Regions from separate parts of the Mesorhizobium sp. M3A.F.Ca.ET.175.01.1.1 genome, predicted to be linked through region 2. Evidence: riboswitches for the same ligand, from Rfam matches in the RefSeq annotation. Region 2 holds a riboswitch; each other region holds the start of a gene.
The links. Region 2 has a riboswitch for thiamine pyrophosphate ahead of thiB (thiamine ABC transporter substrate binding subunit). Riboswitches for the same ligand answer to the same signal wherever they lie in the genome.
Positions count from the first base shown of each region.

Region 1: another riboswitch for thiamine pyrophosphate. It lies ahead of thiC (phosphomethylpyrimidine synthase ThiC); the one in region 2 lies ahead of thiB (thiamine ABC transporter substrate binding subunit).
Region 3: another riboswitch for thiamine pyrophosphate. It lies ahead of thiC (phosphomethylpyrimidine synthase ThiC); the one in region 2 lies ahead of thiB (thiamine ABC transporter substrate binding subunit).
Region 4: another riboswitch for thiamine pyrophosphate. It lies ahead of thiC (phosphomethylpyrimidine synthase ThiC); the one in region 2 lies ahead of thiB (thiamine ABC transporter substrate binding subunit).

Region 1 covers NZ_SRTP01000012.1:53,661-55,859, forward strand. Annotated here, with positions in the region: gene EN818_RS23605 (NAD-dependent succinate-semialdehyde dehydrogenase) at 1-361, opposite strand, end outside; TPP riboswitch at 614-725, shown strand; gene thiC (phosphomethylpyrimidine synthase ThiC) at 839-2,199, shown strand, end outside.
Region 2 covers NZ_SRTP01000002.1:482,647-484,845, reverse strand. Annotated here, with positions in the region: gene EN818_RS06990 (ATP-binding cassette domain-containing protein) at 1-84, opposite strand, end outside; gene EN818_RS06985 (thiamine diphosphokinase) at 86-733, opposite strand; TPP riboswitch at 879-992, shown strand; gene thiB (thiamine ABC transporter substrate binding subunit) at 1,036-2,046, shown strand.
Region 3 covers NZ_SRTP01000007.1:83,941-86,139, forward strand. Annotated here, with positions in the region: gene thiC (phosphomethylpyrimidine synthase ThiC) at 1-1,055, opposite strand, end outside; TPP riboswitch at 1,168-1,279, opposite strand; gene EN818_RS17825 (MFS transporter) at 1,280-2,199, opposite strand, start outside.
Region 4 covers NZ_SRTP01000008.1:67,742-69,940, reverse strand. Annotated here, with positions in the region: gene thiC (phosphomethylpyrimidine synthase ThiC) at 1-1,007, opposite strand, end outside; TPP riboswitch at 1,111-1,227, opposite strand; gene EN818_RS19000 (hypothetical protein) at 1,349-1,576, opposite strand.

The DNA of each region.
Region 1 (2,199 bases), on a different contig from region 2:
TCGAAGGAGCAGAAATCGTCTCGCCGTAGATGCGATTGGCTTCTTCCGCATACCACTGCAAGTAGGCGGCGGCGTGCGAGACTTCCGATACTGCCTCGGGCAGCGGCTTACCCATCTCGGCGGTCAGGATCGCAGCGAGATCATCGGTGTGATCAAGAATCAGTTGGTGCCAGCGCCACAATGTGTCGCTGCGGTCCCGGGCGGTGAGAGCTGCCCATCTGGCTTGCGCGACATAGGCCCTGTCGATCGCGGCCTTCGTTTGCTCGACGCCCATATCGGGAAGCTCGGCAAGCAATTCGCCGGTCGAGGGGTTGAAGACCTTGAACACGCTCCGATCCCCCTGCTCGCCCCCGGATGCCATGCGATCCAGTGTCGCGAACAGACCCGGTTGTTTGAGATGGCGAAGCAGCGAACTCTTTATGCCCGACACGGAAAAGCTCCTTAGGATAAAGGCGACGTCTCGTCCTTGGAACATCGCTGGACGCAACATAGCCGCAGCGCGACACCCGGCATTTATCCCAGCGTCACCATTTTTGTCGAACCTGGCCGGCAGCCGATTGTCGAAACAGGACGCACTTAAGTTGACAGGGCAGCGTCGCATCGTCCAACCTGCGCACCTCACCAGGGGAGTCCCGGCAAGGGGCTGAGATACTGCTATCGCGCGCAGTGACCCGTTGAACCTGATCCAGTTCATACTGGCGTAGGGACGGTGCGAGGCTTCGCGGGTCGGCAATCCGGCTTCGGCATTCGGGCAATGCCCGCATCCTAAGCGAAGCGTCACTTCCTCCTCATCGCGTGAACTGGGTCTCCGTTGCACTCTGAGCAAGGAGGCTCACTCATGAATGCCCACACTCCGACCGTCACCGTCGGCGAACTGCCCGCTTCCAAGAAGGTCCACAAACCGGGCCAGCTTCATCCGGAACTGCAGGTGCCGATGCGCGAGATCTCGGTCCACCCAAGCGCCGGCGAGCCGCCGGTCACGGTCTACGACTCGTCCGGTCCCTATACCGATGCCGCGGTGAAAACCGATATCGAGCGCGGCCTGCCGCGGTTGCGCGAGACATGGATCGAGGCTCGCGGCGACGTCGAGCGCTATGAAGGGCGCACGATCAAGCCCGAGGACAACGGCTTCGTCTCCGCCGATCGCCTGACACCGGAGTTCCCGGTGCGCAACAGGCCGTTCCGCGCCGTCGGCGGCCGCGCCGTCACCCAGCTCGCCTATGCGCGCGCCGGCATCATCACGCCGGAAATGGAATTCGTCGCCATCCGCGAAAATCTCGGCCGCGAGCAGTTGCGTTCGAGACTTCACCGCGACGGCGAGAGCTTCGGCGCCGCGATCCCGGATTTCGTCACGCCGGAATTCGTGCGCGACGAGGTGGCGCGCGGACGCGCCATCATCCCATCCAACGTCAACCACCCCGAAAGCGAGCCGATGATCATCGGCCGCAACTTCCTGGTGAAGATCAACGCCAATATCGGCAACTCCGCCGTCACCTCGTCGATGGCCGAGGAGGTCGAGAAGATGGTGTGGGCGATCCGCTGGGGCGCCGATACGGTGATGGACCTCTCGACCGGCCGCAACATCCACAACATCCGCGACTGGATCGTGCGCAACTCGCCGGTGCCGATCGGCACGGTGCCGATCTATCAGGCGCTGGAGAAGGTCGGCGGGGTCGCCGAGGAACTGACCTGGGAGGTGTTCCGCGACACCCTCATCGAGCAGGCCGAGCAGGGCGTGGACTATTTCACGATCCATGCCGGCGTGCGCCTGCCCTACATTCCGCTCACCGTCGACCGCGTCACCGGCATCGTATCGCGCGGCGGCTCGATCATGGCCAAGTGGTGCCTGCATCACCACAAGGAGAGCTTCCTCTACGAGCATTTCGAGGACATCTGCGACATCGCCCGCGCCTATGACGTGGCGTTCTCGCTCGGCGACGGTCTTCGCCCCGGCTCGATCGCCGACGCCAACGACGCGGCCCAATTCGCCGAACTGGAAACGCTGGGAGAACTCACCAAGATCGCCTGGGCCAAGGACTGCCAGGTGATGATCGAGGGCCCCGGCCACGTGCCCATGCACAAGATCAAGGAGAACATGGACAAGCAGCTCGCGGTCTGCGGCGAGGCGCCGTTCTATACGCTTGGACCGCTCACCACCGACATCGCGCCCGGCTATGATCACATCACATCGGGCATCGG
Region 2 (2,199 bases):
AGCGCTGAGCGCCGCGCCGCCGAGCAGCGGCGCGCCGCCGAAGGTCAGGACGATGCCGTCGAGATTGAGGAGAGGCGGCGCCATGTCAGCTTTCGGGAAGAGGATAGGGGTGGGCGAGAAGCAGAGCCCGGCCACGTTCGAGCGCAATGCCGAGCCGCCCCCTGACCTCGTTTGATATGGTGAGCGAGGAGCCGAACGCCACCTCGACGCGATCCAGCGGCCATTTGGCGCCGGTGACCGTCAGGCCGGCGAGATCGGAAAAGCCGAGCACCGAGAACAGAGTGCCGTCGGCATAGTCGAAACCGGCTGCTTTGCCGGGCAGGATTGGCACGCCTTCCTGCGCGCCGCTGGTCAGCAGCAGGTCCGTGCCCGCGTCCGCCAGTCGAAGCGCAAGCGCCAGATGCAAAAAGGCATGGTCGGCCCGCTTGCCGCCGAAGGCGCCGGCCAGCACCAGGCTGGTGGCGCCGCGCTGGAGGGCCTCGGCGATGGCGAGTTCGCCGTCCGTCATGTCTTTTTCGGTCGGAAAGATCTTTCGCGGCACGGCGGCCAGGTCGTCCGGCAGGTCCGCCGGCACCGAATCGAAATCGCCGACCCAGAGCTCCGGCACGAGGCCGAGCATGCGGGCATGGCCGATGCCGGCGTCGGCGGCGATAAGGCGCGAGCCTTCGATCTGGCGCTCGAGCCGCGGCGTGCGGACAAGCTCGCCGCCAAGCAGGATGGTGAATGTGCCCATGGGTGTCGCCCTTACCAGCCCGGCCCGCGAAACGGAAGCCGGGCGCATCCAAACGGAACGGCGCTCGTTTTAGAATGAACCGTGATGCATTGGAGGCCCGGCAAACTTCCGCTTGCGCGCCGTTTCGGCCGGGCCTATGTCTGCAGCCGCTCTAACGGGGTGCCGGACGCTGATTTCGCGGCCGGCTGAGAGGCAGACAAGCCAACCCGCTGAACCTGATCCGGTTTGTACCGGCGGAGGGATTAGACGTTTCGGACCATCCGGCGCCTCAATTCCTTGTCACACCAACGAAGGAGGCGCCGATGCGCTCACTGCTGTCCCGGCTTATTTTCGCAACAGGTCTTGTTTCGCTGCTGACAGGCGTCGGCGCTGCCGAGGCGAAAGACAAGCTCACCATCTATACTTATGAGAGCTTCACCGCCGAGTGGGGCCCCGGCCCGGCGGTGAAGAAGGAATTCGAGGCCGAATGCGGCTGCGATCTCGAGTTCGTCTCGGTCGCCGACGGCGTGGCCTTGCTCAACCGCGTCAAGCTCGAAGGCGCCGGCACCAAGGCCGATGTCGTGCTCGGTCTCGACACCAACCTGACGGCAGAGGCGAAGGCGAGCGGTCTGTTCGCGCCGCACGGCGCCGTAGCCGATGCGAATGTGCCCGGCGGCTGGAAGGACGACACTTTCGTGCCCTTCGACTACGGCTATTTCGCCGTGGTCTATGACACCGAAAAGCTGAAGAGCCCGCCGAAGAGCCTGAAGGAACTCGTCGAGGGTAGCGCCACCGACAAGATCGTCATCCAGGATCCGCGCACCTCGACGCCGGGCCTCGGCCTGCTTTTGTGGGTGAAGTCGGTCTATGGCGACAAGGCGCCGGAAGCCTGGGCCAAGCTCAAGACCAAGGTGCTCACCGTCACGCCGGGCTGGAGCGAAGCCTACGGCCTGTTCACCAAGGGCGAGGCGCCGATGGTGCTGTCCTACACCACCTCGCCCGCCTACCACATGGTTGCCGAGAACACCGAGCGTTACCAGGCTGCCTCGTTCGAAGAGGGCGAATACCTGCAGATCGAGGTTGCGGGCATCACGACCACGGGCGCGAAGAATCCGCTCGCGGAGAAGTTCATCGCCTTCATGACCGGGTCGAAATTCCAGGACATCATCCCTGAGACCAACTGGATGTTCCCGGCCGGCAAGACCGACAAGCCGCTCAACCCGGCCTTCGACAAGCTGGTCAAGCCGACCAAGACTTTGCTGTTCAGCCCCGAGGAAGTGGCAGCCAACCGCAAGGCCTGGGTGGACGAGTGGCTTGCGGTGATGAGCAAGTAGCTGGTCTTGGCTAGCCTTCTGAGATGAGTGTTCTACGGCGCCCCCCTCTGTCCTACCGGACATCTCCCCCACGAGGGGGGAGATTGGCTGTCATCGGCGATTTCGCCAATCTTAAACGTTGCGGGACCGGGCGGGGCGCCCGAACTTCCAATC
Region 3 (2,199 bases), on a different contig from region 2:
ATCTCCTCGAAATGCTCGTAGAGGAAGCTCTCCTTGTGGTGGTGCAGGCACCACTTGGCCATGATCGAGCCGCCGCGCGACACGATGCCGGTGACGCGGTCGACGGTGAGCGGAATGTAGGGCAGCCGCACGCCGGCGTGGATCGTGAAATAGTCGACGCCCTGCTCGGCCTGCTCGATCAGCGTATCGCGATAGACCTCCCAGGTCAGCGCCTCGGCAATCCCGCCGACCTTCTCCAGTGCCTGGTAGAGCGGCACCGTGCCGATCGGCACCGGCGCGTTGCGCACGATCCAGTCGCGGATGTTGTGGATGTTGCGGCCGGTCGAGAGGTCCATCACCGTATCGGCGCCCCAGCGGATCGCCCACACCATCTTCTCGACCTCTTCAGCCATCGACGAGGTGACGGCCGAATTGCCGATATTGGCGTTGATCTTGACCAGGAAGTTGCGGCCGATGATCATCGGCTCGCTCTCGGGATGGTTGATGTTGGACGGGATGATGGCGCGGCCGCGCGCCACCTCGTCGCGCACGAATTCCGGCGTGACGAAGTCCGGGATCGCCGCGCCGAAGCTCTCGCCATCGCGTTGAAGTTTCGAACGCAACTGCTCGCGGCCGAGGTTTTCGCGGATGGCGACGAACTCCATTTCCGGCGTGATCATGCCGGCGCGTGCGTAGGCAAGCTGGGTGACGGCACGGCCGCCAGTGGCGCGCAACGGCCTGTTGCGCACCGGGAACTCCGGCGTCAGGCGATCAGCCGAGACGAAGCCGTTGTCCTCGGGCCTGATCGTGCGGCCCTCGTAGCGCTCGACATCGCAGCGTGCCTCGATCCACGCCTCGCGCAACCGCGGCAAGCCGCGCTCGATCTCGGTCTTCCCCGTCGCGTCGGTGTAGGGACCGGACGAGTCGTACACCGTGACCGGCGGTTCGCCGGCGCTCGGATGAACCGAGATCTCTCGCATCGGGACACGCAGGCCCGGGTGAAGTTGGCCCGGTTTGTGGACTTTCTTCGAAGCGGGCAATTCGCCGACAGTGACGGTCGGGGTGTGGGCATTCATGAGTGAGCCTCCTTGCTCGAGTGCAACGGAGACCCAGTCCACGCGAAGAGGAGGAAGTGACGCTTCGCCTGGAAGACGGGCACTGCCCGAATACCGAAGCCGGATTGCCGACCCGCGAAACCTCGCACCGTCCCTACGCCAGTATGAACTGGATCAGGTTCAACGGGTCACTGCGCGCAATAGCAGTATCTCAGCCCCTTGCCGGGACTCCCCTGGTGAGGCGCTTAAGATGGACGATGGGAGGTCGCGCTGTCAACGCTTGCAGCGCTTGCCGCCTTAAATGAGCCCTGCAAGTGGCCGTTGGTATGCGTCAGGGACCGCGTCGAGAAAGAAATTGCGACGAATGCCAGCGCGATGACCCCGAAGCTGGCGGCGAGCGAGGAGATTTGAGCGATCAGCCCCAGCAATCCTGGTCCCAGCAGCAGTCCGGCATATCCCATCGTCGTCACAGTTGACATGGCACGAGCAACGGACGTGCCGCTCACACGACCAGCGGCCGCAAAAAGAGTAGGCACAATGTTGGCAAGGCCGAGACCACACACCGTTAGCGCCACGAGAGCAACGGTAAGATTGCCGCCCATGAGGATTATTGCGACCACTGAAGCTGCGCAAACCACAGCGCAGTAGCGCAACGTGCGCATCTGACCGATTCGGTTGGCGATGGCATCACCGAACAAGCGTCCCATTGCCATCATCGTCGCGAATGCAGCGAAGCCGTAGGCTCCAGTGCTCTCTGCTGCACCGGATCGCGTCACGATGTAGATGGCGCTCCAATCCATCATTCCGCCCTCGGCCAGCATTCCTAGAAATGCGAGACCGCCAAGCAGGTAGAGATGGGTCTTGAAGACGCCCTGGAGCTGAGCATCCTTCGTCTCGACAGGGGCGGGAGGGGTGTGGATCCAGCTTGACTTGTTCCAACCAATCCAGGCGACGGGAGCAATCACTGCAACACCAATTCCCGTCACCCCGAGGCAGAGGTTCAGAGCGCCGCCGCGCGACAGTATTTGACCCACGACCAAAGCGCCGGCCAAGCTTCCAAAACTGAACACGGCATGGAATGACGACATTACCTGCCGGTGCAAAAAACGCTCCAACGCTGCGGCGTCAGTGTTCATCGACACGTCGAGCGTTCCAAACCCGGCAC
Region 4 (2,199 bases), on a different contig from region 2:
CACCATTTGGCCATGATCGAGCCGCCGCGCGAGACGATGCCCGTGACCCGGTCGACGGTCAGCGGTATGTAGTGCAGCCGCACGCCGGCGTGGATGGTGAAATAGTCGACGCCTTGCTCGGCCTGCTCGATCAGCGTGTCGCGATAGACCTCCCAGTTGAGGTCCTCGGCGATGCCGCCGACCTTTTCGAGCGCCTGATAGAGCGGCACCGTGCCGATCGGCACCGGTGCATTGCGCACGATCCAGTCGCGGATGTTGTGGATGTTGCGGCCGGTCGACAGGTCCATCACCGTATCGGCGCCCCAGCGGATCGCCCACACCATCTTTTCGACCTCTTCGGCCATCGACGATGTGACAGCCGAGTTACCGATGTTGGCGTTGATCTTCACCAGGAAATTTCGCCCGATGATCATCGGTTCGCTCTCGGGATGATTGATGTTGGCGGGAATGATTGCGCGTCCGCGCGCCACCTCGTCGCGCACGAATTCGGGTGTGACGAAATCTGGGATCGCCGCGCCGAAGGCTTCGCCGTCGCGTTGCAGCTTGCCGCGCATCACCTCGCGGCCGAGATTCTCGCGGATGGCTACGAACTCCATTTCTGGCGTGATGATGCCGGCGCGCGCATAGGCAAGTTGGGTCACCGCCTTGCCCTGCTTGGCCTTGAGCGGCCGATTGCGTATCGGAAATTCCGGTGTCAGGCGCTCGCCGGTGGCGAATCCATTGTCTTCCGGCCGGACGTGGCGGCCGTCATAGGCTTCGACATCGCAACGCGCCGTGACCCATTCGTGGCGAAGCCGGGCAAGGCCTTTTTCGATGCTGGTTTGGACTGATGGATCGGTGTAGGGGCCGGACGGATCGTAGACGGTGACGGGCGGTTCGCCGGCCGTCGGATGGACGGAAATCTCGCGCATCGGCACCCTGATCTGCGGGTAGAGGACGCCGGGCTTGTGGATTTTCCGCGAGGCGGGCAGTGGTCCCGTCGACACGGCGGGGGTGAGGGCATTCATCGTGAGGCTCCTTTGCTCATGCATTGGAGACCCAGTTCTGTGCCGGAAGGATGAAAAGACGCTTCTGTAGACCTGCTGCAGCAGGACCTCGGGCGTAAACTCCCGCAAAGCGCTTGCACCGTCCCTACGCCAGTATGAACTGGATCAGGTTCAACGGGTCACTGCGCCGCGAAAGCCAGCAGTATCTCAGCCCCTTACCGGGACTCCCCTGGTGAATGCCTCAAGTTGAATGGGCCGGTGCTGCTTTGTCAAGCGCCTTCGGGCGCCTTCGGGCGCCTTCGGCCGGTGGCGACGTCCGGCGGCCGGCCGAGCGGAGAGCTCGCGCATGCATCGGGGACAAGTCACGCCCCGTAGACCAGGGCTGGAATGGCCAAAGTCTCATTCGCTTCGTGAAGGATGGAAAAACTGTATCGGCCATGTGCGTCGAGATCGACCGAGTAGCTCAGGCGGTCACGGATGTGGTTATCCTGGTCGAAGGCGACGATTTGCGGCTTCAGCGAGGTGATTTGCACCACGTCCAGGTAGATGGAGTTGCAGATATGATCTGGTCGTCGGGCTGGCAGGTGCAAGCGGCCGCTCTATTCAGGATGCGGCATCGGCGGCGTTCCCGATACCAATGATATCTTGCGGGCAACTTATGCAATCACCGGCTTCGTAAAACCCGACGGCGGCGGCCGTGTCCTGGCGCTGAGGATGTGCCGCTGTTCCAGCAGAGAAATCGCGTGGGCGCGGAGTTTTCGCTCTGCGAGGAAGAGTTGACGCAATCGTTTAGCTTGCTTGCAGTTCGTAGAGACCCGCCTTTGAAAGCAACTAAGCTATTGCATTGATATGTTGGTGCGCGATCGATCGCTACATAGCCGGCCGCCATTATCCGAGTATTGATCCGCCGGTGTTCGTGTTGCCGTATATGGCAATCCCTGCGAGATCGTCGCGGCCGGATCGGCCGCACCCTCTAGTCATAAAAGGGGAAGCGACCGAGAATTCCGCTGCCGAAAACTTCTCTGGCTTGGCTATGCATGCGGTAGATGAGATCGCCGCCTACCGCGACCTGGTCGAGGAAGGCATCGACGCCCAGTTCGGACAGCCTGGTTATCGCAATGCGTTAGCGGCTCAGACTTGCGGTCTCGAGAGCGGCCTTTGGGGGTCACCTCTTTTTTGTTTCAGAGGTTGGAAGACGGCTGCTCGTTACCCA